One region of the Serratia sp. TSA_130.1 genome, then DNA from elsewhere that is predicted to be linked to it. Evidence: predicted binding sites of a transcription regulator. Region 1 holds the regulator's gene; each other region holds the start of a gene.
The links. Region 1 encodes Fur, which represses iron uptake genes when iron is present. Its sites were predicted from a motif close to ATAATAATGAGAACNACTATCAA; they were not measured.
Positions count from the first base shown of each region.

Region 2: sufA (Fe-S cluster assembly scaffold SufA) is a predicted target of Fur. The motif match lies at 6,017-6,039, and genes of this name have one in related genera.
Region 3: ACUTQY_RS05205 (Nramp family divalent metal transporter) is a predicted target of Fur. The motif match lies at 4,371-4,393, and genes of this name have one in related genera.
Region 4: sodA (superoxide dismutase [Mn]) is a predicted target of Fur. The motif match lies at 5,980-6,002, and genes of this name have one in related genera.

Region 1 covers NZ_JBQZFS010000002.1:857,911-865,335, reverse strand. The annotation lists gene ACUTQY_RS10900 (beta-N-acetylhexosaminidase) at 1-1,522, shown strand, start outside; gene fur (ferric iron uptake transcriptional regulator) at 1,771-2,217, opposite strand; gene fldA (flavodoxin FldA) at 2,547-3,086, opposite strand; gene ybfE (LexA regulated protein) at 3,350-3,637, opposite strand; gene ybfF (esterase) at 3,894-4,667, opposite strand; gene seqA (replication initiation negative regulator SeqA) at 4,892-5,434, shown strand; gene pgm (phosphoglucomutase (alpha-D-glucose-1,6-bisphosphate-dependent)) at 5,512-7,155, shown strand; gene ACUTQY_RS10865 (PadR family transcriptional regulator) at 7,347-7,425, shown strand, end outside.
Region 2 covers NZ_JBQZFS010000004.1:286,137-293,561, reverse strand. The annotation lists RNA gene rprA (antisense sRNA RprA) at 1-38, opposite strand, end outside; gene ydiK (AI-2E family transporter YdiK) at 299-1,399, opposite strand; gene ydiJ (D-2-hydroxyglutarate dehydrogenase YdiJ) at 1,645-4,701, shown strand; gene menI (1,4-dihydroxy-2-naphthoyl-CoA hydrolase) at 4,698-5,114, shown strand; gene ACUTQY_RS17010 (hypothetical protein) at 5,160-5,564, opposite strand; gene sufA (Fe-S cluster assembly scaffold SufA) at 6,090-6,461, shown strand; gene sufB (Fe-S cluster assembly protein SufB) at 6,476-7,425, shown strand, end outside.
Region 3 covers NZ_JBQZFS010000001.1:1,111,801-1,119,225, forward strand. The annotation lists gene ACUTQY_RS05185 (alpha-keto acid decarboxylase family protein) at 1-1,238, opposite strand, end outside; gene mgrA (L-glyceraldehyde 3-phosphate reductase) at 1,431-2,420, shown strand; gene ACUTQY_RS05195 (hypothetical protein) at 2,412-2,645, opposite strand; gene ACUTQY_RS05200 (DUF2502 domain-containing protein) at 2,644-3,054, shown strand; gene ACUTQY_RS05205 (Nramp family divalent metal transporter) at 3,096-4,331, opposite strand; gene ACUTQY_RS05210 (NupC/NupG family nucleoside CNT transporter) at 4,709-5,896, shown strand; tRNA gene ACUTQY_RS05215 (tRNA-Ala) at 6,015-6,090, opposite strand; tRNA gene ACUTQY_RS05220 (tRNA-Ala) at 6,151-6,226, opposite strand; gene ACUTQY_RS05225 (formate/nitrite transporter family protein) at 6,535-7,320, shown strand; gene gltX (glutamate--tRNA ligase) at 7,387-7,425, opposite strand, start outside.
Region 4 covers NZ_JBQZFS010000006.1:96,165-103,589, forward strand. The annotation lists gene ACUTQY_RS19355 (aminotransferase-like domain-containing protein) at 1-447, shown strand, start outside; gene ACUTQY_RS19360 (YibL family ribosome-associated protein) at 521-883, shown strand; gene ACUTQY_RS19365 (class I SAM-dependent methyltransferase) at 895-1,674, opposite strand; gene yiiM (6-hydroxyaminopurine reductase) at 1,777-2,448, opposite strand; gene ACUTQY_RS19375 (histidine phosphatase family protein) at 2,580-3,194, shown strand; gene ACUTQY_RS19380 (methyl-accepting chemotaxis protein) at 3,227-5,155, opposite strand; gene sodA (superoxide dismutase [Mn]) at 5,281-5,901, opposite strand; gene fdnG (formate dehydrogenase-N subunit alpha) at 6,329-7,425, shown strand, end outside.

The DNA of each region.
Region 1 (7,425 bases):
CGAAGGTTGGCGTATCGAAATTCCCGGCTTGCCTGAGTTGACGGAAGTCGGCGGCCAGCGCTGCCACGATCTGAGCGAAACCACCTGCCTGCTGCCGCAGTACGGCCAGGGGCCGGATGTCTACGGCGGTTTCTTCACTCGTCAGGACTACATCGACATCATCAAATACGCCCAGGCGCGCCAGATTGAGGTGATCCCGGAGATCGACATGCCGGCGCACGCCCGCGCGGCGGTGGTCTCGATGGAAGCGCGCTACAAGAAACTGCATGCCGCCGGCAAAGAGCAGGAGGCCAACGAGTTCCGCCTGGTGGATCCGACCGATACCTCCAATACCACCTCGGTGCAGTTCTTTAACCGTCAGAGTTACCTGAACCCGTGCCTGGATTCCTCCCAGCGCTTTGTCGACAAGGTGATTGGCGAGATTGCCCAGATGCATAAAGAAGCCGGCCAGCCGATTAAGACCTGGCACTTTGGCGGCGACGAAGCGAAAAACATCCGCCTGGGCGCCGGCTACACCGACAAGGCGAAACCGGAACCGGGTAAAGGCATCATTGACCAGAGCAATGAAGACAAGCCGTGGGCCAAGTCTCAGGTGTGCCAGGTGATGATCAAAGAGGGCAAAGTGGCCGACATGGAGCACCTGCCGAGCTACTTCGGCCAAGAGGTCAGCAAGCTGGTGAAGGCGCACGGCATCGACAGAATGCAGGCCTGGCAAGACGGCCTGAAAGACGCCGAGAGTTCGAAGGCGTTCGCCACCTCGCGCGTGGGGGTCAACTTCTGGGACACCCTGTACTGGGGCGGTTTCGACAGCGTCAACGACTGGGCCAACAAAGGGTATGAAGTGGTGGTCTCCAACCCGGACTACGTCTATATGGACTTCCCTTACGAGGTGAACCCGGACGAGCGCGGTTACTACTGGGGCACCCGCTTCAGCGACGAGCGCAAGGTGTTCAGCTTCGCGCCGGACAACATGCCACAGAACGCGGAAACCTCGGTTGACCGAGACGGCAACCACTTCAACGCCAAGAGCGACAAGCCGTGGCCGGGGGCATATGGACTTTCCGCTCAGCTGTGGAGCGAAACCCAGCGCACCGATCCGCAGATGGAATACATGATCTTCCCACGCGCGCTGTCGGTGGCGGAGCGCGCCTGGCATCGCGCCGGTTGGGAGCAGGACTATCGCGCCGGCCGCGAATACAAAGGCGGGGAAACCCACTTTGTCGATACCAAGACGCTGGAGAAAGATTGGCTACGCTTCGCCAATATTCTGGGCCAGCGTGAACTGGCCAAGCTGGACAAAGGCGGCGTGGCTTATCGTCTGCCGGTGCCGGGCGCTCGCGTGGCGGGCGGCAAGCTGGAGGCGAATATCGCGCTGCCGGGGTTGGGCATCGAGTACTCCACCGACGGCGGTAAGCAGTGGCAGCGCTATGATGCCAAGGCTAAACCTACGGTCTCCGGCGAAGTACAGGTGCGCTCGGTCAGCCCGGACGGCAAACGCTACAGCCGCGCCGAGAAGGTCTAAGAAGGGCGGTGCGGCCCGCAGTTTTGGCGGCGGGCCGCATCATAACGAAGGGGGAATGCGTTCGCCCGCGCGTGTCGGCGCAAGGCGGACGTTGTAGTGAGAGTAGTACGTGGAGTCGCTGTGCCGCTGCAATTGTGGTATTTCATGACATGATTTTCCCCGGCTGGTCCGGGGATTTTTTTCCCGCTGTACGGCGGGCATAAAAAAACCGCCTCAAAATGAGGCGGTTTTTCATAGCCGGTCAGGGCTTATTTCTTGTCGTGCAGCGTTTCGTCTTCGCGACAGTCACCGGTTTCACAGTGGCCGTACAGGTACAGACTGTGGTTGGTGAGCTTGATGCCGTGCTGCTTGGCGATGTCACGCTGGCGCACTTCGATGGATTCGTCGCTGAATTCGATCACTTTGCCGCAATCCAGGCAAATCAGGTGATCGTGGTGATGCTGTTGGGTCAGCTCGAACACGGACTTGCCGCCTTCGAAATTGTGACGTGTCACAATGCCCGCATCGTCAAACTGGTTCAGTACGCGATAAACCGTCGCCAGCCCGATCTCTTCGCCCATATCAATCAGTTTTTTGTACAAATCTTCCGCACTGACGTGATGGCATTCCGGATTTTGCAGTACTTCCAGGATTTTGAGTCGCGGAAGCGTGACTTTTAAGCCGGCCTTCTTCAATGCGATGTTGTTGTCGGTCATGCGAATTCAGTCCTGTTACTATGCTAATCAAGTTGAGGCGTACTCGCCTGTGGCATCGGTCGGCACAAAGAGTTAATGCGTCTCATTATAGAACCGGTTGTACTAAATGGAAACCGCCGGTTGTTAACAAAGATATAATTGCACTATTGCATGTTTTGCATGCAACGCCTTGATGGATGGGATAAACCGATATCTCAGTCTACCGTGACGGGGTGGGAAGTTACAAATCTGTAGCTTCTATCGCAGCAATCCCTGTTGCCGATGACGGCCCTGTCGGCACACTATGCACTTTACAGGGCCTTTGTTCAACCTTTCGCCAGTCCCGGCGTTTAGCCGACGATATCGGCCAGGCTCAGCTCTTCGACGATCTGTTTGACCCAGGCGTCGACACGCTCGTTGGTCAGCTCCGGCTGACGGTCTTCGTCGATCGCCAGACCGATGAAGTGGTTGTCGTCCGCCAGGCCTTTGGAGGCTTCGAAGTGGTAGCCTTTGGTCGGCCAGTGGCCCACGATGGCCGCGCCGCGCGGTTCGATGATGTCGCGGATGGTACCCATCGCGTCACAGAAATATTCCGCGTAGTCTTCCTGGTCGCCGCAGCCGAACAGCGCCACCAGTTTGCCGTTGAAATCGACGTCTTCCAGCGTCGGGAAGAAATCGTCCCAGTCACACTGCGCTTCACCGTAGTACCAGGTCGGGATGCCCAGCAGCAGGATATCGAACCCTTCCAGGTCTTCTTTGCTGCTTTTAGCGATGTCATGCACTTCAGAGACGTCGTCGCCAAACTGTTTCTGGAGAATTTTCTGGATCATTTTGGCAATGTTTTCGGTATTGCCAGTGTCGCTGCCAAAGAAAATGCCTACAGTAGCCATATCGCGTATAACCTTTAAATTCAAGTAATTGCATTACTCGATGCCAGCACTGCCGCCGCTGACGCCGATTAAAATGATGCCATGGCAAGAGCCGTTCGCCGCGGGGGGCGGGCGCCGACAGGCGCAGTCTCTTACCGGTAAATGCGTATCATGCCAGAAAGTGGCGCCGGGGTTTTATCGCATTTATGCGATGCCGGAGATGAAGAAAAGCGTGTCGATCCGGCGTTGTCCTTAACGCCGCGCCGCGCGTGCGGCCGAAGAGATCAATGTTCCGGCTGTTCTTCCGCCAGTTGCGCCAACAGCATCTGCTCGATGAGTTCGCTGCGGCTGATGTTGCGCTGTTCCGCCAGTTTGTTCAGGGCGTCCACCGCATCCGCGTTGATTTTCAGCTCTACGCGCCGCAATCCACGCACTTTATCGCGCCGTAACTGATTGCGCTTATTGATTCTAAGCTGTTCATCGCGGGAAAGCGGGTTGGTTTTCGGGCGCCCCGGACGGCGTTCATCTGCGAACAGATCCAGCGTCGTGCGATCCGTTTGTTCTTTTGCCATAGGTAGCGGTACTGCAAGGGAGTTTGCATCAAAAAGCGCTCGCACGCTTCCGGAGGCATCGGTTAACACACTTCGGGCCAATAAACCCTAACCCAAATTCACCCCCGACCCGGCGTTCGCGAACGCGCTGGCGCGGCGGCAAAATTATAGCGCGCCATATTACCCCAGCAGATGGAGCGGCGACAATGCCTAACTGCGGGCTAAACGCGCTAAGCCGTTATCTTTAGCGCGTTTTTTCGCCAGGTGAGCGTATTTTTCAGGCTTCGTCGAGGAAACGGTGGATGGCACGCAGCACCGCCTCCGGTTTTTCGGCATGCACCCAATGGCCGGTGCCGGCAACAACGTGCGCGCGGGCCTGCGGGAACTGGCGGGCGATGTCCGCACGGTAGCTGTCCTGCACGTACGGCGACAGGCCGCCGCGAATGAACAGGGTCGGGTGCGGCCAGGCCGGCACGTCCTGCCAGCCGGTGATGTCATCATAGCGCTCAATCAGCACCGGCAGGTTGAAGCGCCATTCGCCGTTATGGAAGGACTTCAGCAGGAACTGGATCACGCCTTCTTCCTGCAGGTAATCGCGCATCAGCTGGGCGGCGGCCTGGCGCTGGGTGATGCCGGCGGCGCTGACGGCCTTCAGGGCGGCGAAAATCTCGTCGTGACGTCGGGTCTGGTAATTCACCGGCGCGACGTCGATGACGATCAGCTTGGCGACGCGCTCGGGCGCGATGGCGGTCAGCGCCATCGCCGCTTTGCCGCCCATCGAATGGCCGATGACGATCGCTTTCTCAAGCCGCAGTTCGTCGAGCAGCTCCAGCAGATCCTGCGCCATCGCGGGGTAGTTCATCTCGTCGGCGCGCGGGGAGAGGCCGTGGTTGCGCAGATCGACCTTAATTACGCTGTGACGCTGATGCAGATCGCGCGCCAGCACGCCCAGGTTGTCCAGATTGCCGAACAGCCCGTGGATCAGCAGCACCGGCAGCGCGTCTGACTCGGCGGCCAGCAGTTGATAATGTAATTTCATGGCGAAGTTCATACTGAGAGAGATTCAGATTAGGGTATCATGATTGAATCGCACGATGAATCATGCGGAATTTTCGCGGCGCGGGCTTGGCAGTGCCGGCTATAGGTATTAGTCTGCATTTGCCGTCCGGAGGCACATTGTTGTGTTCGCCCCAGCGCTTTTAACCTTATAATCCCATGGCTTGAATGCAGGATCTGGCTTCAGGTTCTAAGTAGAAAAAACAGTATTGGATAAAGATGAAAACTATTGAAGTCGACGAAGAGCTTTACCGTTATATTGCCAGCCACACGCAACACATCGGTGAAAGCGCGTCCGATATTTTACGCCGCATGTTGAAATTCACCGCCGGTCAGCCGGTGCGCGCGTTGCCTGCCGCCAGTGCGTCGCCGTCCGTCGAAGCGGAAAAAGCGGCGCCGGTTCAGCGCCCGCGCGATCGCGTACGCGCCGTGCGTGAACTGCTGCTGTCGGATGAATACGCCGAGCAGAACAAAGCGGTCAACCGTTTCATGCTGGTGCTGTCCACGCTGTACACCCTCGATGCCGCCGGTTTTGCCGCCGCCACCGAGGCGTTGACCGGCCGTACCCGCACCTATTTCGCCGGCGATCAGCAGACCCTGCTGGCCAACGGCACGCATACCAAGCCGAAGCATGTGCCGGGCACCCCTTACTGGGTGATCACCAATACCAATACCGGCCGCAAACGCAGCATGATCGAACACATCATGCAGGCCATGCAGTTCCCGGCGGAACTGATCGAGAAAGTTTGCGGTACCGTCTAATTTAGCGAACAGCCCGTCATGATGGCCGTGCGCGACGTATTTGCCCGGTCACCGACAGGGATGAGGGAGATATGTCGATGGCGAATAATCCACGTGCCGGGCAGCCCGCCCGTCAAAGCGATCTGATCAACGTAGCCCAGCTGACGTCGCAGTACTATGTGCTGCAACCGGAAGCCGGCAATGCCGCACATGCGGTGAAGTTTGGCACCTCCGGCCACCGCGGCAGCGCGCAGCGCCACAGCTTCAACGAAGCGCACATTCTCGCCATCGCTCAGGCGATCGCCGAAGTTCGTCATCAGCAAGGCACTACCGGCCCGTGCTACGTGGGCAAAGACACCCATGCACTGTCCGAGCCGGCCTTCATTTCCGTGCTGGAAGTGCTGACCGCCAACGGCGTCGATGTGATCGTGCAGGAAAACAACGGCTTCACGCCAACGCCGGCGGTATCGCACGCCATTTTGTGCCACAACCGCCGCGGCGGCGCGCAGGCCGACGGCATCGTCATTACGCCGTCCCACAACCCGCCGGAAGACGGCGGCATCAAATACAATCCGCCGAACGGCGGCCCGGCTGACACCAACCTGACGTCGGTGATCGAAAAGCGCGCCAACGAACTGCTGGCGCAGCAGCTGAAAGGCGTGCAGCGTCAGTCGCTGGACAAGGCCTGGAACAGCGGCCACCTGCACGCCAAAGATCTGGTGCAGCCTTACGTCGAAGGGCTGGTGGAGGTGGTCGACATGCCGGCCATCCAACGCGCCGGCCTGAAGCTGGGCGTGGATCCGCTCGGCGGTTCCGGCATCGCCTATTGGCAGCGGGTGGCGGAACACTACAAGCTGGATCTGACGCTGGTGAACGATTCCATCGATCAGACGTTCCGCTTTATGCACCTGGATCACGACGGCATCATCCGCATGGACTGCTCGTCGGAGTCGGCGATGGCCGGCCTGCTGGCGCTGCGCGACAAATTCGATTTGGCGTTCGCCAACGATCCGGATTACGACCGCCACGGCATCGTCACGCCGAAGGGTCTGATGAACCCGAACCACTATCTGGCGGTAGCCATCAACTACCTGTTCCAGCATCGCCCGCAGTGGGGCGCCGATGTTGCGGTAGGTAAAACGCTGGTGTCCAGCGCGATGATCGATCGCGTGGTGGCCGATCTGGGCCGCAAGCTGGTGGAAGTGCCGGTCGGCTTCAAGTGGTTCGTGGACGGTCTGTTCGACGGCAGCCTGGGCTTTGGCGGCGAAGAGAGCGCCGGGGCCTCGTTCCTGCGCTTCAACGGCCAGCCGTGGTCGACCGACAAAGACGGCATCATCATGTGCCTGCTGGCGGCTGAAATCACCGCGGTAACCGGTGAGAACCCGCAGCATCACTATGACGATCTGGCCAAGCGCTTCGGCGCGCCAAGCTACAACCGCATCCAGGCGCCGGCAACCCATGCGCAGAAAGCGGCGCTGTCCAAGCTGTCGCCGGAGATGGTCAAGGCCAGTACGCTGGGCGGGGACCCGATCACCGCACGTCTGACCGCAGCGCCGGGCAACGGCGCGTCGATCGGCGGCCTGAAAGTGATGACCGACAACGGTTGGTTCGCGGCTCGTCCTTCCGGCACCGAAGAGGCTTACAAGATCTACTGCGAGAGCTTCCTCGGGGCGGAGCACCGCGAGAAGATTGAGCACGAAGCGGTCGAGATCGTCAGCGAAGTGCTGGCTTCCGCCAAGTAATCACTTTTCTTGATTGATAAAAAGCGCTGTTTTTACAGCGCTTTTTTTATGGGCGCTATTTAGATATATCTTTTTCACGGCACGCGCTTGCGCATTTAGATATATCGATCTAGATTAGCGCTATCGATGCTGTTTAGATATATCTAAACAACCTCGTATTGATGTTCCCTACTAAAGCGAGGTCTCACCTTATGTTTCATCGATTAGGCTTACACCGGCATCATCATCACCATGAATGCGAAGAGGGTCGTCGTCATCGCGGCGGGCGCC
Region 2 (7,425 bases), on a different contig from region 1:
TCAGAAAGGTTGCTTTAAAATCAGTGATTTGAAGCAATAGATGGCCATAATACTAGATATTTGAACGCGACTAGTCATTAAGAATCATCCTAATCGATAGCGGTATCACCATTTATTTGCGGGCGTTATCTCTTTTTGCATTTTGCAGCAAACACGGATTTACATTGCACCTTTCCATTTGCCGCGCCTTAATCAATAAACAACGGCATTATATTTGGCGAAGATATTACCCGAATGAGGTAGGCGTAGTGAGAGGGGAAACTCTTCCGCCCGGCGATGCGGGCGGAAGGGAGGGCGATTAACGTTTTTCCAGTTCTTCGATCACTTGCTCCGGCGCGGTGGTCGGCTCCGGCGCTTCATCCATCCAGGCGGTCAGCAGTCGATAAGACACCGCCAACACTACCGGGCCGATGAACAGGCCGATCATGCCGAAGGCCAGCAAACCGCCGATAACGCCGGACAGGATCAGCAGCAGCGGCAGATCGGCGCCCATGCGGATCAGCACCGGGCGCAGCACGTTATCCAGCGTGGCCACCACGCAGCTCCAGACCAGCAGCACGGTGCCCCAGGTGGTGTCGCCGTGCCAGTACAGCCAAATGATGGCCGGCACCAGCACCAACAGCGGCCCCAATTGCGCCACACAGCAGATGAAGATCAGCATCGTCAACAGGGTGGCGGCCGGAATGCCGCTTATCGCCAGACCGATGCCGCCCAGCACCGACTGCACCAGCGCCGTCACTACCACGCCCAGCGCGACCGCGCGGATCGCCTGGCCGCCCAGCAGCACCGCCGCATCGCCGCGCGCGGAACCGAGGCGTACCGCAAAGTGGCGGATACCCAGCGCGACCTGTTCGCCGCGCGCGTACAACAAGGCGCTGAACAGCAGCATCAGCGCGCAGTGCAGCAGCAGGCGGCCGATATGCGCCGCCTGCGCCACGAACCAGGTGGCGGTCTGGCCGAAGTATGGCTGTACCTTCGCCAGCAGCGCGGCGCCGCCGGCGTTAACCAGCGTATGGTAGCTGGTATAGAGCTTGTCGCCGATCATCGGGACGGATTGCAGCCAAGCGAGGTCGGGAATATGCAGCTTGCCTGGCGAGCTGGCCCAGGCGATCAACGGCGCGCTGTTATCCACCACGCTGCTGATCAGCAGGGAGATGGGCAGAATGAACAGCAGGATCAACAGCAGGGTCATGACCAGCACCGCCAGCGAGCGGCGTCCCCACAGCAGCTTTTGCAGTTTGAGCAGCAGCGGCCAGGTGGCGATGACCACCATGCCCGCCCAGGCGAAGCCGAGAATAAACGGTTGGATCACCCAGAAACAGGCGACGATCATGATGGCGATAAACAGCACGCCGAAAATAATTCGCGGTAAGTCGTAACGCGATTGCGGGAGTGGCATCAGTGGGTTCTCATCCTGGTCAATTAAATCCCTGGCACCGGCGAATCGGGGTGCCTGTCGGTCGGTTTATCACCGCCGGGCGGCCGCCTGTGGCGGCGCTCGCAGGGCGGTAATAATGTGAATGCCTTCACTAAACGAGTATGTTAGTTTTTAGTGTCACTAAAAAATAGGGTGGGTCTGAATTAAAGGCCCGATTCAGCGTACATCAGCGCATAAAAAATAGACGGACAGGGTCAAAAAAGCGAATGATCCCACAGATTTCTCAGGCGCCCGGCCTCGTTCAACGGGTGCTCGACTTTTTGGAAGCACTGAAGCAAAACGGATTCAACGGCGATACCGCCACCAGCTACGCCGACCGGCTGACGATGGCCACCGACAACAGCATTTACCAGCTGTTGCCCGATGCGGTGGTGTTTCCCCGTTCCACCGCCGACGTGGCGCTGATCGCCCGCCTGGCGGGGGAAGAGCGTTTCAATACGCTGACCTTCAGCCCGCGCGGCGGCGGCACCGGCACCAACGGTCAGTCGCTAAATACCGGCATCGTGGTCGATATGTCGCGTCATATGAACCGCATTCTGGAGATCAACGTCGAACAGGGCTGGGTGAAAGTCGAAGCCGGGGTCATCAAGGATCAGCTGAATCAATATTTGCGGCCGTTCGGCTACTTCTTCTCGCCGGAACTGTCCACCAGCAACCGCGCCACCTTGGGCGGCATGATCAACACCGACGCCTCCGGCCAGGGCTCGCTGGTATACGGTAAAACCTCCGATCACGTGTTGGGCCTGCGGGCGGTGCTGCTGGGCGGCGAGATGATCGACACCCGCGCCATGCCGACGGCGCTGGCGGAAACGATTGCCCTGGAAGAGACCGCCGAAGGGCGCATCTACCGCACGGTGCTGAATCGCTGCCGCGAGCAGCGCGCGCTGATCCTGGAAAAATTTCCCAAACTCAACCGCTTCCTCACCGGCTACGACCTGCGCCACGTGCTGAGCGACGATCTGCACACCTTCGATCTGACGCGCATCCTCACCGGTGCGGAAGGCACGCTGGCCTTTATCACCGAAGCGCGGCTGGACATCACGCCGCTGCCGAAGGTGCGTCGTCTGGTTAACGTGAAATACGACTCCTTCGACTCGGCGCTGCGCAATGCGCCCTTTATGGTTGAGGCCAAGGCGCTGTCGGTGGAAACCATCGACTCCAAGGTGCTGAATCTGGCGCGTGAAGATATTGTTTGGCATTCGGTAAGCGAACTGATCGCCGACGTGCCGGACAAAGAGATGCTTGGGCTGAACATCGTCGAATTCGCCGGCGACGATCGCGCGCTGATCGACGGCCAGATGGAGACCCTGTGCCAACGGCTGGATGAACTGATCGCCCAGCGGCAGGCCGGCGTGATCGGGTACCAGATCTGCGGCGACCTGGCGGGCATCGAGCGCATTTACAACATGCGCAAGAAGGCGGTCGGGCTGCTGGGCAACGCCAAAGGGCGCGCCAAGCCGATCCCGTTCGCCGAGGATACTTGCGTGCCGCCGCAGCACCTGGCGGACTATATCGTCGAGTTCCGCCAACTGCTCGACGACCACAAGCTGAGCTATGGCATGTTCGGCCACGTCGATGCCGGGGTGCTGCACGTGCGTCCGGCGCTCGACATGTGCGACCCCCAGCAGGAAGTGCTGATGAAGCAGATCTCCGATCGGGTGGTGGCGCTCACCGCCAAATACGGCGGCCTGCTGTGGGGCGAGCACGGCAAGGGGTTCCGCGCCGAGTACAGCCCTGAATTCTTCGGGGAAACGCTGTACGAGGAGCTGCGCCGCATCAAGACGGCGTTCGATCCGGATAACCGTCTTAACCCGGGCAAGATCTGTGCGCCGCTGGCGGTGGATGCGCCGATGATGCAGGTGGATGCGGTCAAACGCGGCACCTTCGATCGCCAGATACCGGTCGAGGTGCGCACCTCGTTCCGCGGCGCGCTGGAGTGTAACGGCAACGGTCTGTGCTTCAACTTCGACGTGCGCAGCCCGATGTGCCCGTCGATGAAGATCAGCGGCAACCGCATCCATTCGCCGAAAGGGCGGGCGACGCTGGTGCGCGAGTGGCTGCGTCTGTTGGCCGAGCAGGGCGTCGATCCGTTGGCGCTGGAGAAACAGCTGCCGCAGCAGCGCCTCAGCTTGCGCGGTCTAATCGAGAAAACCCGCAACAGCTGGCATGCCGGCAAGGGCGAGTACGACTTTTCGCACGAAGTGAAAGAGGCGATGTCCGGCTGTCTGGCCTGCAAGGCCTGTTCCACCCAGTGCCCGATCAAAATTGACGTGCCGGGGTTCCGTTCGCGCTTCCTGCAGCTTTACCATACCCGCTACCTGCGCCCGGTGAGCGACTACATGGTCGCCGGCGTAGAGAGCTATACCCCGTTGATGGCCCGCGCGCCGAAGGTGTTCAACTTCTTCTTCCGCCAGCCGTGGCTGCGGGAGATGAGCCGCAACGCCGTCGGCATGGTCGATCTGCCGCTGTTGTCCAGCCCGACGCTGCGTCAGCAGCTGTCAGGCCACCGGGCGACCACGCTGACGCTGGAACAGTTGGAAGGGTTGAACGCCGAGCAACGCGAAGAACACGTGCTGATTGTTCAGGATCCGTTCACCAGCTATTACGACGCCAAAGTGGTGGCGGATTTCGTTCGGCTGGTGGAAAAGCTCGGCTATAAACCGGTGCTGCTGCCGTTCTCGCCGAACGGCAAGGCGCAGCATGTGAAGGGCTTCCTGACGCGGTTCGCCCGCACCGCGCGCAAAACCGCCGATTTCCTCAACCGCGTGGCGCAGCTCGGCATGCCGCTGGTGGGCGTCGATCCGGCGCTGGTGCTGTGCTATCGCGACGAATACCGCGAGATCCTCGGCCCCGAGCGCGGCGATTTTCAGGTGCAGCTGGTGCATGAATGGCTGCAGCAGCGGATCGCGGATCGCGCCGAACAGCCGGCGACCGGCGAACCCTGGTATCTGTTCGGTCACTGCACTGAAACCACCGCGCTGCCGGCCAGCGGCCAACAGTGGGCGGCGATCTTCGCCCGCTTCGGCGCCAAACTGGAGAACGTCAGCGTCGGCTGCTGCGGCATGGCCGGCACTTACGGCCATGAAGCCAAGAACCTGCAAAACTCGCTCGGTATTTATGAGCTATCATGGCATCCGACGCTGCAGCGTTTGCCGCGTCAGCGCTGCCTGGCGACCGGCTATTCCTGCCGCAGCCAGGTGAAACGCATTGAGGGCAATGGCGTGCGCCACCCATTACAGGCACTTCTGGAGATGATTGAGTGAAATTGTGGAAACGTGAAACATCGCTGGAGCAGCTGAACCGCGCCGGCGACGGCTGCATGGTCAGCCATGTGGGCATCGAGTTTACTCAGCTGGGCGAGGATTTCCTGGAAGCCACCATGCCGGTGGACGGCCGCACCCGGCAGCCGTTCGGGCTGTTGCACGGCGGGGCGTCGGTGGTGCTGGCGGAATCGATGGGCTCGATGGCCGGCTACCTGTGCAGCGAAGGCGAACAGAAGGTGGTAGGGCTGGAGATCAACGCCAACCACCTGCGGGCGGTGTTCGATGGCCAGGTGCGCGGGGTGTGCCGCGCACTGCACGTTGGCCGCCGTCATCAGGTGTGGCAGATAGAGATCTTCGACGCGCGCGATCGGCTGTGCTGCACCTCGCGTCTGACCACGGCGGTCATCGACTGATCCCCGCCGGTTTCCGCAGGCGATCGGCCTGCGGAGCGCTTCGTTTTACAGCTGAAACGGCACGCGTTTGACGAAGTCCTTCTGAAACGCGTTCGCCTTCTCCCAGGTGCCTTCCATCGCATATTTTTGGCAGATCAGCGTCAGCGTGTGGCGGGCGAAGTGGTAGCTTTGCACCCGAAACAGCTGGCAGCGCTGCGGATTGTTGATCTCGACGATCAGCCGGTTGTGCAGCTTGCTGAGCGCGTGCAGATAGCTGTCATCATCGCCGTTCTCCAGGCAAAGATTGGCCATGGTGAGGCTGACGCTGTTGTACCGCTTCAGATGATCAATATTGCATTCCGGGCGGCGCAGCGCCGCTTCGGCCATATAAAAGTCCACCGTGGCGTCGCGCACGCTGAATTTGTAGTCATCAATCTTGCCCAGCAACCATGCGTTGATCGAAAGAGTCATTGGCTTCGCGCTCAAATTCAAATTGAATGATAATCATTATCATATAAACTGCCGCGTTGCCGATCAATCCCCGTGGCGGCGTTTTTTCATTCCATGGGGGTAAAAGGCCATCGACGGCCCAACTTAACCCAGAGCGACTAAACTTTAACTTAAAGGCCGCGCCTTGCGCCGCGGCGCAAAATGCCGATAAACGCACATTTACGACAGACAGAATGCAGAAATAGGTATTTTCTATGAATGTTTAGATCGGCAACGCACCGCGGCGCTGTAACGCTGACGGGCCACCGGGGAGTGCGGTACGGTGATGCAGGATAAAGAACAAATTCATAGGGATAGCATGCACGCCTTGCCGCCACACGCCGCAAGCCGCCACGGATGTCCCGCTGGCTTGCCGCACGCCGCAGCGAAAAACCGCGCTCGCGGCGGATACCCCCGCAAAACAAACGGTTGAAGTGATAATCGTTATCACTAACATATAAGTAACCCAGATTGGCTGTGGCCAAACACGAGTGTGAGGTAGACCCTATGCAAACGGAAAATGTCGGCACTTTTTCTTTGGACGAGAATGTCTGGCAAGGCATTTCGCTCAGCGACAGCGCCGTACGACAAATAACGAAACTGATGCAGCAGGATCCGCAGGTGAAAGGGCTGCAGCTAGGGGTAAAACAATCCGGCTGCGCCGGCTTTGCCTATGTGCTGGATCTGACCCGCGAACCCGCCGATGACGATCTGCTGTTTGAGCGCGACGGCGCCAAACTCTATGTGCCGCTGAAGGCGATGCCGTTTATTGACGGCACCACGGTAGATTATGTCCGCGAAGGGCTGAATCAGATATTCAAATTCAATAACCCTAAAGCTCAGCATGCCTGCGGGTGCGGCGAGAGTTTTGGCGTTTGAGCGATGCAATCAACATGACACGAAGCAATGTAGAAATGCCTAATGAAGTGCAGGCTTGGGTCAGCGAAGGTCGCTACAAAGAAGGTTTCTTCACCCAGCTGGCAACCGATGAGTTGGCCAAGGGCATCAACGAAGAGGTGGTGCGCGCTATCTCGGCCAAGCGCAACGAACCCGAGTGGATGCTGGAATTCCGCCTCGAGGCCTACCGCGCCTGGCTGCAGATGGAAGAGCCGCACTGGCTGAAGGCCAATTACGAACGCCTTAACTACCAGGACTACAGTTATTATTCGGCGCCGTCCTGCGGCAGCTGCGACGACGCCTGCGGTTCGCAGCCCGGCGCCGAGCAGCAACCGGGCGCGGCGACGGAAAAAGATTACCTGACCAGCGAAGTGGAGCTGGCGTTCAACCAGCTCGGCGTGCCGGTGCGCGAGGGCAGCGAGGTGGCGGTGGACGCTATCTTCGACTCGGTCTCGGTCGCCACCACTTACCGTGAAAAACTGGCGGAGAGCGGGGTGATCTTCTGCTCGTTCGGCGAAGCGATCCAGGAATACCCGGATCTGGTGCGCCAGTATCTGGGGCGCGTGGTGCCGTCCAACGATAATTTCTTCGCCGCGCTGAACGCCGCGGTGGCCTCCGACGGCACCTTCGTCTACGTGCCGAAGGGCGTGCGCTGTCCGATGGAGCTGTCGACCTATTTCCGTATCAACGCCGCCAAAACCGGCCAGTTCGAGCGCACCATTCTGATCGCCGACGAAGGCAGCTACGTCAGCTACATCGAAGGCTGTTCCGCCCCGGTTCGCGACAGCTATCAGCTGCACGCGGCGGTGGTGGAAGTGATCCTGCATAAAGACGCCGAAGTGAAATACTCGACGGTGCAGAACTGGTTCTCCGGCGGCGAGAGCAAGGGCGGCATCCTCAACTTCGTCACCAAGCGCGCGCTGTGCGAAGGCGCCGGCTCGAAAAT
Region 3 (7,425 bases), on a different contig from region 1:
GTATAGCCGATCGAGCCCCAGAGCGACTGCACGATCATCCGGCTGCCGCGCGGCAGCGTCAAGGTCGCGGCGCCGAAACAGGCCGTGCCCTGCTCGGCCAGCACGATATCCCCCGGCCGCAGGAAATCCTGTATCTGCCGCCAGAAGGCGTGCTGATCCAACCCTTCCCCATCGCCTTCCGGCAGCGCCGGACGGCCGATCGTCGGCAACGGCCAGCGCGACGCCAGCGACAGAGTCAGGCGGTGCAGCGCCTGCACGGCGGCGCACATCGGGATGCGGCTGAACCGTTGACGACCGACCCAGGCTTCGAACGGTTGGATATCGATGCATTTTTCCGCCGGCAGATGATGCGTGAATCCTCCGGTAATGGTGTCGGTGAGACGCACGCCAACGGTGATCACGACATCGGCATTTTCAATCAGCGCTTTGGTCGCCGCAGCGCTGGCGCCGCCGCTGTAGGTGCCGACAAAACCGTCGCGGTTCTCATCCAGCACGCCCTTGCCGAGCAGCAGCGTGGCGTGCGGGATAGCCACCTCCTGCATCCAGTTATCCAGCGCTGTTTCAACGCCAAAGCGGTCCGCCAGAAAGTCCGCCAGCAATGACACTTGCCGCGCCGATTGCAGCTTTTCACGCGCTGCGGCGATAAACGCCTGCAATGCGCTCCGCGACAGCCTGGCCTGGCGCAGCATCAGCGGCGCCGGTTTGGCCGGCAGCGGCGCTTCCGCTACGTCGCTGGGCAGCATCAGATAAACCGGACGATGCTCCAGCAAGGCGGCGTCGATCAGGCGGTCGATCTCCCTGGCGGCGTTGTCGGCGGTCAGATTGGCCTGTGCGACGCTGACTTCTTTGGCTATCCGCGCAAAGTGAGTGAAGTCGCCATCGCCCAGCGAATGGTGCAGCAAATCGCCGGCGCGCTGGGCACGCTGCGCCGGTGTGCCCACCACGTGGATCACCGGCAGGTATTCGGCATAACTGCCGGCCACGCCGTTCAGCGCGCTCAGCTCCCCGACGCCGAAGGTGGTGAGCAGCGCCGCGGCCGGTTTGCAACGCGCATAGCCGTCGGCGGCGTAGGCGGCGTTCAGTTCGTTGGCGCAGCCTACCCAGGTGATTTGCGGATGAGCGATGACGTGATCGAGGAATTGCAGGTTGTAATCCCCCGGCACGCCGAAGACGTGGCGGATGCCAATCTGGGCCAGACGACCGAGCAGATAATCGGCCACCGTGTAGATCTGAGTCATGATCATCACCTGTCTGCAGCTGAAGCGATTATCTTTAAGTATCGAAGATGCCGGTTAATTTTCGAACAGCGCTTTCCGTGTCGAGCGGCAACCTGGCGTTACATGCCGGCCTTGTGATCGCCCCCCTCGACGGCACGTTGTGAAAACGCATACACTCAAAACACGCCACTTCTTCGCCGACAAAGGATCACAATGTCCTACTCAGCCTCCCCCTCGCGTTATCAAGATATGGAATACCGGCGCTGCGGCCGCAGCGGATTGAAGCTGCCCGCCGTCTCGCTCGGGCTATGGCACAACTTTGGCGACGCCACGCTGTACGACAACGCCCGCGCCCTGATCCGCTGCGCCTTCGATCGCGGCATAACCCACTTCGATCTGGCCAACAACTACGGCCCGCCGCCCGGCGCCGCCGAGGAAAACTTTGGCCGCATTCTCAACGCCGATCTGCGGGCCTGGCGCGACGAGCTGATCGTCTCATCCAAAGCCGGTTACACCATGTGGCCCGGCCCCTACGGCGATTGGGGCTCGAAAAAGTACCTGGTCGCCAGCCTCGATCAGAGCCTCAGGCGCATGGGATTGGAGTATGTGGATATCTTTTATCACCATCGGCCGGACCCGGACACGCCGCTGGAAGAAACCATGGCGGCGCTGGATCTGTTGGTGCGCCAGGGCAAAGCGCTGTATGTCGGTTTGTCCAACTACCCGGCCGAGCGCGCGCGCCAGGCGTTCGACATCCTGCAGCGGCTCGGTACGCCGTGCGTGATCCACCAGCCCAAGTATTCGATGTTGGAACGCGGGCCGGAGGCGGAATTGCTGGATACACTGGCGAATCATGGCGTCGGCGCGATCGCCTTCTCCCCGCTGGCGGGCGGCCTGCTGACCGATCGTTATCTGCACGGCGTCCCGCAAGATTCCCGAGCCGCCAGCGGCAGCCGTTTCCTGCAGCCGGAACAGCTGACCGCCGACCGACTGGACAAGGTGCGCCGCCTCGATGCGCTGGCGCGGCAACGCGGGCAGAAGCTGTCGCAGATGGCGCTGGCCTGGGTGCTGCGCGGCGATCGCGTTACCTCGGTGCTGATCGGCGCCAGCAAGAGTGCGCAGATAGAAGACGCGGTGGGCATGCTGGCCAATCGTCACTTCAGTGAAGAAGAACTCGCGCAGATCGAGAAAATCTTATTGTAATCGCTTACAAATTCCGCCGCTCAATCGAGCGGCGATACTCCAGAAAAATCTCAAATCTTGAACTCCCGCACCGTTTTCAGAATGGCTCTCAGATTCAACCCTATGCGCCGGCGCTATGATGCCGATATTGCAGCAAAAATAACGATAAGGCCGCTTTTTAAACTGATGAACGCGCTTCATAGAGTGATCAACGGCCAGGCCGCGCAAGCGGAAAGGAGAAGTCATGTTTAAACCTCTGCTCTTGGCCGCCATCTTGGCGGCGACGGTGCTGCCCGCCGCACAGCAGGCTCACGCCGAAGGGCTCAGCATCGATCTGATGCCGGGCGTTTCATTGCGCATCGGCGATCAGGACAATCGCGGCCGCTACTGGGACGGTTACGACTGGCGCGATCGCGACTGGTGGCAAGGCCATCAGGGCCGCTATCTCGGCGACCGCAGCCCGCGTGGTTATTACTGGGACGGCTATCGCTGGCGCGACCGCGACTATTGGCGCAAATACTACTACTCGCGCGATGGCCGTTATTACAAGTGCGACCGCCGTTGCGACAAGCATTACTGGAAGAAAGAGAAAAAGCACCACCACGATCATGATCGCGATCGCTGGCGCCGCCACGGCGATGACGACCGCGATTAACGACGACGGGCCGGCACCATGCCGGCCCGCGCTTTTTTTGCCTACAACACGCTGCCGATCAGCAGGTAGCCGTTCAATCCCACCACCACCAGCACGATCAGCTTGCCCAGGTTTTGTACCACAGGACCGTTAACCATCTCCCCCATCAGCGCCCGATTGCCGGTGAAAGCCAGCAGCGGCACCAGCGCCAACGCAATGCCGAAGCTGAGCAGCACCTGGCTCAACACCAGAATCCGCGTCGCGTCCATCCCGAGCATGATGACGATAAACGACGGCAGCATGGTCACCGCGCGCCGCAGCCACAGCGGAATATGGAAATGCACGAACCCCTGCATCACCACCTGCCCCGCCAGCGTGCCCACTACGGTAGAAGAGAGGCCGGCGGCCACCAGGCTCAGGCCAAACACGGTGGCGGCGGCTTGCCCGAGCAGCGGTTGCAGCGTCAGGTAAGCCACGTCGAGATCGGCAATGCCGCTGTGGCCGCTGAAATGAAACGCGGCGGCGGCGGTGGCCATCATCGCCAGGTTGACGAAGCCGGCGATAGTCATGGCCACGGCGACATCGACTTTGGTGGCGGCATAGCGCTCCGCCTTGTCGTGCTCGCCGCCGATTTGGGTGAGCGACGAATGCAGGTAGATCACGTGCGGCATGATGGTGGCGCCCAATACCCCGGCGGCGAGAAATACCGCATCGCCGTTAGGCAGATCGGGCAGCGCCATGCCCTTCAGCAACGGCGCGAGCTGCGGCTGGGAGAATGCCAACTCGACGATATAAGCGGCGGCGACGAACAGCAGCAGGCCACCAATAACCAGCTCCAGTGGCTTTTGCCCGCGTTTTTGCAGCATCAAAATTAAAAAGGTGGCGATGCCGGTCAGCACCGCGCCCTGCAACAGGGACACGCCGAGCAGCAGCTTGAAGCCGATCGCCGCGCCGATAAATTCGGCCAGATCGGTCGCCATGGCGATGATCTCCGCCTGCACCCAATAGGCCCATACCGCCGGCCGCGGGAAACGATCGCGAATATGCTCGGCCAGGTTTTTCCCGGTGGCGATGCCCAGCTTGGCAGACAGCAGTTGGATCAGCATCGCCATCACGTTGGCCCAGACCACGACCCACAGCAAACTGTAGCCGAACGAGGCGCCGGCCTGGATGTTGGTAGCGAAGTTGCCGGGGTCGATATAGCCGATAGCGGCGATGAAGGCGGGCCCCATCAGCGAGAGTTTGATTTTTCTGGCGGAGCGACCGGAGGTGGTTTCAACCACGCGACTGTTCAGCATATGTTGAACCCTTACTGAAATTACGTTTATCTCCACTCTATATAAATGATAATAATTATCAAGCGCATTTAGAGCGGTAAAACTTATCTCTGTAATAGCCAACATTAATGGTTTTATCGAAGGGTTCAGCGCGGAGCTTGCCGATTTCCATGCTTTTCTGATGGGATTTTGGCTGCAATACCCCTGAAAGACAGGTTAGCACAAGAATACGAATTTCCTATTTCTGCTTTAACATCTTGATTTTTTATGCTTTTGCGCAACACTTTAGGAGAATTCCCGCTATGATTTTCCATATTTGCAATAGAAGTCTCGTTTTTAAACGTAGCGTTACATAAAATGACAGCCGAAATTCAGCCTGCCTCAAATTTGGAGCAAACATGTCCCATATTGCGCACTTTGCGTTGGCGATAGTGGTGGTGGCGATCCTGGCCCTGTTGGTGTGCCGCGATCGTAAAAGCATCCGCATTCGCTATGTTATTCAACTACTGGTTATCGAAGTACTGCTGGCCTACTTTTTCCTGCATTCGGAAGCGGGTTTGGGCTTCGTAAAAGGATTTGCCGCGCTGTTTGACAAACTGCTCGGGTTTGCGGGACAAGGGACTGATTTCGTGTTCGGCGGCATGGGCGACAAAGGCCTGGCGTTCTTCTTCCTGAAGGTGCTGTGCCCGATCGTCTTCATTTCGGCGCTGATCGGTATTCTGCAGTACATCAAGGTGCTGCCGTTCATCATCCGTATTATCGGTACCGTGCTGTCGAAAGTGAACGGCATGGGCAAGCTGGAGTCGTTCAACGCCGTCAGCTCGCTGATCCTGGGCCAATCCGAAAATTTCATCGCCTACAAGGATATCCTGGGCAAGATGTCGGAAAAGCGCATGTACACCATGGCGGCGACCGCGATGTCTACGGTGTCCATGTCCATCGTCGGCGCCTACATGACCATGCTGGACGCCAAGTTCGTGGTGGCGGCGCTGGTATTGAACATGTTCAGCACCTTTATCGTGCTGTCGCTGGTCAACCCGTACGACACCAATAAAGAAGAAGAGCTGCACCTCGGTAACCTGCACGAAGGCCAGAGCTTCTTCGAAATGCTGGGTGAATATATCCTGGCCGGCTTCAAAGTAGCGATTATCGTCGCCGCGATGCTGATTGGTTTCATCGCCCTGATCGCCGCGCTTAACGGCGTGTTCAGCGCCATCTTCGGCCTGAGCTTCCAGGAAATCCTCGGCTACTTCTTCTATCCGTTCGCCTGGATCATGGGTATTCCTAAGCACGAAGCCCTGCAGGTCGGCAGCATCATGGCCACCAAGCTGGTTTCCAACGAATTCGTGGCAATGATGGAACTGCAGAAAGTCTCTGCCGAGCTGTCGCCGCGCAGCCTGGGGATCCTGTCGGTGTTCCTGGTGTCCTTCGCCAACTTCTCTTCCATCGGCATCGTGGCCGGTGCGATCAAGGGCCTGAACGAACACCAGGGCAACGTAGTGTCCCGCTTCGGTCTGAAGCTGGTCTACGGCTCTACGCTGGTCAGCATCCTGTCCGCTTCTATCGCGGGTCTGGTGCTGGGCTAAGCCTGAAATTTACAGCAATGATAAGGCGCCTGCGGGCGCCTTTTTTATTGGCTGGCCTTCGGCGAAGGTGAAATAACGCAAAGCAAAAAGCCGACCCTAAGGTCGGCTTTTCAAATGGTGGTGGAGCTAGACGGGATCGAACCGTCGACCTCTTGCATGCCATGCAAGCGCTCTCCCAGCTGAGCTATAGCCCCACAAAAGTGGTACGCGTTGACCGGCGTTACGGTATTCCCCAACCTCTCTGAGAAGAAGGTTGGTGGAGCTAGACGGGATCGAACCGTCGACCTCTTGCATGCCATGCAAGCGCTCTCCCAGCTGAGCTATAGCCCCGTTCCACAATCACTTTGTGCTGTGAACGGGGCGCATAATATGAAACCCGCTCAAAGCTGTCAACGGCTAAATTGAATTACTGAATCAAGCGTTGAAAAAGCCGCCAAATCAGCATCTTTGGCGCCAAAAAATCATCACTTTGCGCAGAGTTCATCCATTTTGCGCGCTACTTCTCAAAATGGCAAAAGACCCTGCATATCACGTTGATTTTTAATTAACGGAATGTTAGCGAAATGCGCTTGAGTCGGGCTCCCGAGCGGCATAGACTGCCCGCGCCATAAACTTTATTACTATAAACCGAGTCCGTCATGTCTTTGCATTCACCAAAAGAAATCGCCGCCCTCGCCGTTCAGGCCGGGGTAAACAAAAGCCGCGCCCCTCTCGCTAATCTGCTGATTCTGGGCTTTCTCGCCGGCGCCTTTATCGCCACCGGCTTCCTGCTGGATATTCACGTCATCGGCACCCTGCCGGCCGAATGGGGCTCTTTCGGCGCGCTGTTGGGCGCCGCGGTCTTCCCTATCGGTTTGATCCTGACCATTCTGGCCGGCGGCGAACTGCTGACCGGCAACATGATGACCTTGCCAATGGCCTGGTTCGCCCGTGAAATTCCCGCCATCGCCGTGCTGCGCAACTGGTTTTGGGTCACCCTGGCCAACTTCGCCGGCAGCGTGGCCGTCGCCTACTTCTTCGGCCACCTGCTGGGCCTGACCGAAGGCGCGTTTTTACATAAGACGCTGGCGATCGCGCAGGCCAAAGTGGATGCGGACTTCCTGCACGCCTTCATTTCCGGCGTCGGCTGCAACTGGTTGGTATGCCTGGCGGTGTGGTTAGCCTTCGCCAGCAAAGATGTGCCGGGCAAAGTGATCGGCATGTGGTTCCCGGTCATGGCTTTTGTCGCCATCGGCTTCCAGCACGTGGTGGCGAATATGTTCATCATCCCGGCGGCCATCTTTGCCGGCGGCATGGGCTGGGAGCAGTATCTGCCTAATTTCGTCGCGGTATTTCTCGGCAATGCGCTGGGCGGCGCCGGCTTTGTCGGGTTGATGTATTTCCTCGCCTACCGTCCGGGTTTGCCGGCTAGCGAACAAGCCTGACAAAGCGCAATAAAAAAGCCCCGGGATCGCTCCACGGGGCTTTTTCTTTAAGGCGTATCAGCCTAATCAGGCTTGAGCTTCACGCTCGGCGATGTAAGCCAGCGC
Region 4 (7,425 bases), on a different contig from region 1:
GCGTTGCGCAAGCTGAAGGCGGTGTCGTCGATGTCCGAGTCGCAGCTGCTGTCGGAAACGCTGGCGACCTTCCTGGAGAGCGGCGGCTACGATCACCATTTGCGCAACCTGCGCAAGCGCTATGCGGCGCAGGTCGACGAGGCGAGGGCGCTGATCGCCCGGCATTTCCCGCGCGGCACGCTGGCCACGCAGCCGGCGGGCGGCTTCGTGTTCTGGGTCGAATTCCCTCCCGGCGTGGACAGCGTGGCGCTGTTCCATCAGCTGCTGGAGGAGCAGATCTGTTTGACGCCGGGCACCCTGTATTCCCCGAGCGGGCGCTACCGCAACGCGCTGCGGCTCTCCTGCTGCTACCCGTTCAACGCGCGCTACACCCAGGCGCTGGCTCGGCTCGGCGCCAGGGCCTGCGAGATGAGCGGCCTGCCGCCCGGCATTGCGCAGGACGGGTAACGGCGCGCGCCTTTTGCTACAATGCCGGTATCATTGATTAGCGTGCCATTTTGGGCACAACGGGCCAGAGACCATGAAAGAGAAAGAAAAGGCAGAGATTAAGCGCCTGAGCGACCTGCTGGACGCCTTGAACCACAAAGACGCCACCGTGATCCAACAGGGCAACCCTGAGTTGATCGCGCAGCACACCAAAGAGAAAGAGAAACTGGCGACGGAGATCGAGCGCCTGAAAAACGTGCGCGGCGAGAAGCTGAGCGCCGAAGCGCAGAAGCTGAGCCAGCTGCCGTTCAGCCGCGAGATCACCAAGAAAGAGCAGGCCGATATGGGCGCGCTGAAGAAAAGCGCGCGCGGGCTGATTGTGGTGCACCCGATGACCGCGCTGGGCCGCGAGATGGGCCTGAAAGCGGTCACCGGCTACGCCAAGAAAGCGTTCTGAATCCCCGGGCGTCAGACCTTGGTGGTGAAATACGCCTTGGTCTGATAGGGCACGGTGACCGTGTCCTTGCCCCGCAGTTCCTCTTCTTCCGCCACCAGTTGGCGCAACCGATCGATAACCTGCTCCTGTTGCGGCTGCGGCAGCGCGGCGATAAAGCTGGTTGAACGCACGCGGTTGTAGATCACGTCCTCCACCGCGCCGCGGTGGCCGAGCATAAACACCTGCTCCTGCAGCGGTTCAAAGCCTTTGAACGGGAAGAGTTTGCGCCATTCGCCGGTATAGAAACGCGGCGCATCGCCTTCGTGGCTATCGACGATCTGATTCAGTTTACGCACCCAACCGACGCGCGCATCGCGCATGTTCCACACCAGGCCGAGTTTGCCGCCGGGCTTGAGAATGCGCTGGATTTCCGCCAGCGCCTGCGGCGTGGCGAACCAATGGAAGGACTGTGCGCACACCACGGCATCCACCGACTCGTCCGGTAGCGGGATCGCGTCGGCGGTGCCCGCCAGCGTTTTCACCTGCGGCAGCGCCGCCGACAGTTTTTCCAGCATTTGCGGCACCGGTTCGACGGCGATCACCTGCGCGCCGGTTTCCAGCAGGCGCGGGGTGAACTTGCCGGTGCCGGCGCCGAGATCGATGACCGTCATGCCGGCGTGCAGGCCGATGACGTCACGCAGCCAGGCGGCGATTTCCGGCGGGTAATCCGGCCGGCCTTTCACATAGCGATCGGCATTGGCCTGATAGCCCTCGGCGGCGGCGTGATGAATCGAATGGGTCGGGGTGGTCATATACCTGGCTCCTGGCTGAAAAAACGTGCGGCTACAGTATAGGCGGAAGAAAAGGGTTAACGCGGCATTCGGCGCACGTTTTTCATTTTTCCGCCCGCGCTTTCAATGGCCGAGCAGGCGGCGGTTGAAATCCTCAAGGCGCCCTTCGGCGAGCCGAGTGAGCATGGTCTTGCTCCAGCTGGCGGAGAGGCCGGCTACCGCCAACAGGCGGCGATACTGTTCCGCATCGAACGGCATGTGCCAGGCGATGGCGATGGCTTCGGCCACCGACACATCGCTGTTGCGCGCCGCCAGCGCCAGCGGACGATCGCCGCTGACCGCGCCCGGCGACACCACCCGATACAGCCAGCCGCAGCGGCCGCTTTGCTGCATCAGCACCGAAATGTCCTCGATGGCGAAGTGATAATTGAGCTTGAAGCACGGCGAGCGCGGCTGGGTGACCTGGATCAGCGCCTCGCCCCAGCGGAAGATGTCGCCCATAAACACATTGTGTTCGGTCAGCCCTTCGGTGGAGATATTCTCGCCGAAGGCCGGGGCGCAAAATTGCTCGGCCTGCGCCGGAAACTGCTCGCGCCAGTGGGCATAATGCTCGCGCGGGTAGTGGCACAGCGCGCGGTCCGGCCCGCCGTGGTAGCTTTTTTCGGCCTGTTCGTCGCCTTCCAGGCCGAGCGGCGTGAGCCGGATGGCGCCATCCACCTGGCGTTTGGCGATGGCGCTGGGGCGCCCGCCTTCATAGGGTTGAATGCTGCCGATGTAAACGTCTGGGTGATGCATGTGCGCCTCCGTGTCTCGCGTCGAGGGCTCAGCATAGCCTGAGTTGTTCTCGTACACTACCCGGCGTTTACCTGTACGGAAGGATGTGTTTTTCCTGTCTATATTTAGGCTTTTATCGTCGAGAAAAAACCATGCGTTTCATTGTATTGAGGCATGCGGAGTCAGAATGGAACCGCTCGGGGATTATTCAGGGGCGAAGTGACAGTCCGCTGACAGAAGAGGGGCGACGTCAAATCGCTGGGCTTGGCGCTCGCTTGCAAATGTTATCGGTCACTTTGTTGATCAGTTCACCGGCTGGTCGGGCTTTTACGACAGCGGAGACGTTGGCTGAGAGATGTGGCTGCACTGTGCAAATGGATGAGCGTTTGCAGGAGCAAGATTTTGGCCGACTGGAAGGATTATCTTATGCGCAGGCCATGCGCGATTATCCAGAAGCGACGCAGTGCCTCTTTGCCGGTAAGGCAGAGGCGTCGGCTCCGGGAGGGGAGAATGCTTATGAGGTTGCCTGGCGCCTAATGGCTTGTCTGTCCGATCTGGCTGTCGATGGACAAAATCAAACGCTTGGTGTTGTTACGCACGGCCATGCTCTGCAGGCACTGATTTGGTGGCTTAAAGGGGCCTACCCGCAGGAGGACCTCCGCAGATACGGTCATCGCAATTGCGGCTACGCAATGCTTGATGTGACCGCCTCTGGTTTTAATTTGTTGAATTGGGGAGTCGCGACCCACCTGTTGCCACAAAGATAGGGCGAGGAACGGATATTCCTCGCCTGAGGGCGTCAGAAGGTGGTCCAGTTCTCTTCCGCTGCGGCGTTGGCGGCCGCGGGTTTTACGGCTGGCGCTTTCTGCGCAGCGGCTTTCACGGCGGCGGGTTCGGTCTGCTCCGCCAAACGGAACACCGAAACGCTCTGCAACAGCATGTCGGCCTGCTCTTCCAGTGAATCGGCGGCGGCGGCGGACTCTTCCACCAGCGCGGCGTTCTGCTGAGTGGTATGGTCCATTTCGACGATCGCCTGGCCAATCTGGGCGATGCCGCGCGTCTGTTCATCGGAGGCGGCGGCGATCTCGGCCATGATGTCGCGCACGTGGGTAACCGAGCGGACGATCTGCTCCATGGTATTGCCGGTGCTTTCCACCAGTTCGGTGCCGGTTTTCACCCGGCTGACCGATTCGGCGATCAGCCCTTCGATCTCCTTCGCCGCCTGGGCGCTGCGGCTCGCCAGGCTGCGCACTTCGCTGGCGACCACCGAGAAGCCGCGTCCCTGTTCGCCGGCGCGCGCCGCTTCCACCGCGGCGTTGAGCGCCAGGATGTTGGTCTGGAAGGCAATGCCGTTGATCAGGGTGGTAATTTCTGCGATACGCTGCGAACTGCTGGAAATATCGCGCATGGTGCTGACCACGTTCTCCACCAGCTTGCCGCCCTGTTGCGCGGTCTGCGAGGCGTCGGTGGCCAGCTGATTGGCATGATGGGCGTTGTCGGCGTTCTGTTTCACCGTGGCGGTCAGCTGTTCCATGCTGGCGGCGGTTTCCTCGACCGCCGCCGCCTGCTGCTCGGTGCGGGAAGAGAGATCGGTGTTGCCGGCGGCGATTTCCGCGGAGGCGGTGGAGACCTGGCTGACCCCCATCTGGATCTTCTCAATCATGGTGCGCAGATTTTGGCTCATCGCCGCCACCGCGTTCAGCAACTGCCCCAACTCATCGCGGCGGGTGCTGGTCTGCGCCTGGCGCAGATCGCCGCCGGCGATGCGTTCCGCCATCGCCAGCGTACTTTGCAGCGGACGGGTGATCTGCAGCGTGATGCGCCAGGCGATAAGCACTCCGGCGATAATCGCGATCAGGGTGGTGATGCCCATCTGCAGCTGCGCCAGGTTGATGTTGCTGCGCGTCTGCGCCAATTCGTCCTGCATAAAGGCGTTCACCAGCGTGCCGATCTCATGCGCGCGTTCACCGAGCTGTCGGCTGATCTGCTGCTCGTGCTCATAGGCCGGCAGGTAGGCCGCGATACGGTTTTTGTAATCGTCCAGGGCAGCCAGCAGCGGTTGCAGCTGCGGGCGCTGCGCGTCGCTGACCCGGCGGCTCAAGGCGTTGGCCGCGTCGCGCGCGTCGTCGATGGCCGCCATCAGCGGCGCTTCGGTTTCCTTGTTCAGGCTCAGCAGCAGACCGCGCGCGCCGTAGCGCACCTGGGTCAGCTTCTGGTTCAGCTGGATGAAGGCCAACTGCAGATCGCCGTTGGTGAGCTGGCGCTCCACCTGGCTCAGGCTGGCCTGCACTTCCGACATGTTCCAGCTCTGGCGCACCGCGTCTTTCGCCGAGACCGCCTGCTCAAAGATTTTTTGCTGTTGCTGATATTCCCCAATCAGCGTCACCAGACGCTGCAGATCCTTGCGGCTTTGGGCGTCCCAATCCAACGCCTGGCCCTGGTCTATCAGTTTGACGGCGTTATCGATATTGGCGCGGTTGTTCTGCAGATACTCCGGCTGGTAGGTCTGGCCGTACATGGCGCGGTTGTATTTGGCCTGGTTGATCTCCTCGTTCAGCCGGTTGCTGAAGTCGATGCGATCGGCGCGGGATTCGATGATGTGCAGGTATTGCGCCCCGGTGCCGGCGATGACGACCGCCAACAGCAGCAACAGCGCGAAGCCGAGGCCGAGCTTTTTACCTACGGTGAGATGGGTGAACTTTCCTGCCAATGCTTGCAATGCCGCCATAGCGTTTTTCCTTCTCCGGGCGAACGTCAATTGAACAAACCATCGGCAAGAAGTGGTCAAACTTTAGCGGATTTCAGGCAAAAAAATACCCGCCGGCGGCGGGCATCTTCATCAACGGGGGCGAATTACTTCTTCGCGGCGAAGCGTGCGGCCGCTTCGTCCCAGTTGACCACGTTCCAGAACGCCTTGATGTAGTCAGGGCGTTTGTTCTGATATTTCAGGTAGTAAGCGTGTTCCCACACGTCCAGACCGATGATTGGGAAACCGGAAGCGCCGGCGACGGCTTCGCCCATCAGCGGGCTGTCCTGGTTAGCGGTAGACACCACGGCCAGTTTGCCGTCTTTCAGCACCAGCCAGGCCCAACCGGAACCGAAGCGGGTGGCTGCGGCTTTCTCGAACTCTTCCTGGAATTTCTCCACGCTGCCGAAATCGCGCTCGATGGCCGCTTTCAGATCGCCGCCCAGCGTGGTGCCGGTTTTCAGGTTTTTCCAGAAGAAGCTGTGGTTGGCGTGGCCGCCGGCGTTGTTGCGCATGAAAGTGCGTTTGTCGGCAGGCACTTTATCCAGATCCTGGATCAGCTCTTCAACGCTGTATTTGGCCAGCTCAGGGTAGGCTTCCAGCACGGTGTTGGCGTTGTTGACGTAGGTCTGATGGTGTTTGGTGTGATGGATTTCCATCGTCTGCTTGTCGAAATGCGGTTCCAGTGCGTCGTAAGCGTACGGCAGGGATGGCAGTGAATAACTCATAATCATCATCTCCAGTGGTGTATGGGCGGCGCAAAGGGCGAGCACCGCGTAAGCAGTCGGATCATTATAGTTAATTAAATGATATTGAAAATGATTATCAATGCCCTGCTGACTGTGTGGTTAATGAACAAATCGCTGCGTTAACATACTGATAGAAAAGAAGCCTTGAGCGCCTCTTCATGCCTTGGCGCCGATGCGTTGGTTACTCTCTATACTGTAGAGAGCGCCGAGCCTGCTGCGACGCCGAAATGTATCGAAATGTGCCAATGCGTTCACTGAATGAGCACGAGTGTGTAACAACCACAAGCACGCTGTGGTAATATCGCCGCGTCGCGTATCAGCATAACAACAGTGACATTAGCGCTCCGCCGTTTTGGCGAGGAGCGCCATTTGAACAATGTGACAATCGAGAGTAAAGGAGACCCCCATGCAGGTCAGCAGAAGGCAGTTCTTTAAGATCTGCGCTGGCGGTATGGCAGGAACGACGGTAGCCGCGCTGGGCTTTGCCCCCGAAGTGGCGTTGGCGGAAACCCGGCAGTACAAACTGCTGCGCGCCCGCGAGACCCGTAATACCTGTACGTATTGTTCCGTCGGCTGTGGGCTGTTGATGTACAGCCTTGGTGATGGCGCCAAAAACGCCAAAGAAAGCATTTTCCATATCGAAGGGGATCCGGATCACCCGGTAAACCGTGGCGCGCTTTGCCCGAAAGGCGCCGGCCTGGTTGACTTTATCCACAGCGAAAGCCGCCTCAAGTACCCGGAATACCGGGCGCCGGGGTCGGACAAATGGCAGCGCATCAGCTGGGACGACGCCTTTACCCGCATCGCCAAGCTGGTGAAAGAAGACCGTGACGCCAACTTCATCAAAACCAACGACCAGGGCGTTACCGTCAACCGTTGGCTGACCACCGGCATGCTGTGCGCCTCGGCCGCCAGCAACGAAACCGGTTTTCTGTCGCAAAAATTTAGTCGCGCTCTCGGCATGCTTGCCGTAGACAACCAGGCGCGTGTCTGACACGGACCAACGGTAGCAAGTCTTGCTCCAACATTTGGTCGCGGTGCGATGACCAACCACTGGGTTGATATCAAGAACGCGAATTTGATTATCGTCATGGGCGGTAATGCGGCGGAAGCGCATCCGGTGGGGTTCCGCTGGGCGATGGAAGCCAAAATACATAACAATGCCAAGCTGATCGTGATCGATCCGCGCTTTACCCGAACCGCATCGGTGGCGGACTTCTACACGCCGATCCGCTCCGGGACCGACATCGCTTTCCTGTCGGGCGTGTTGCTGTATCTGATGACCAACAACAAGTTTAACCGCGAGTACGTCGAGGCCTACACCAACGCCAGCCTGCTGGTGCGGGAAGACTTTGCCTTCGAAGACGGCTTGTTCAGCGGCTACGACGCGGAAAACCGCAAGTACGACAAAACCACCTGGAACTACCAGTTCGACGAGAACGGCTTCGCCAAGCGCGACGTCACGTTGCAGGATCCGCGCTGCGTGTGGAACCTGCTGAAGCA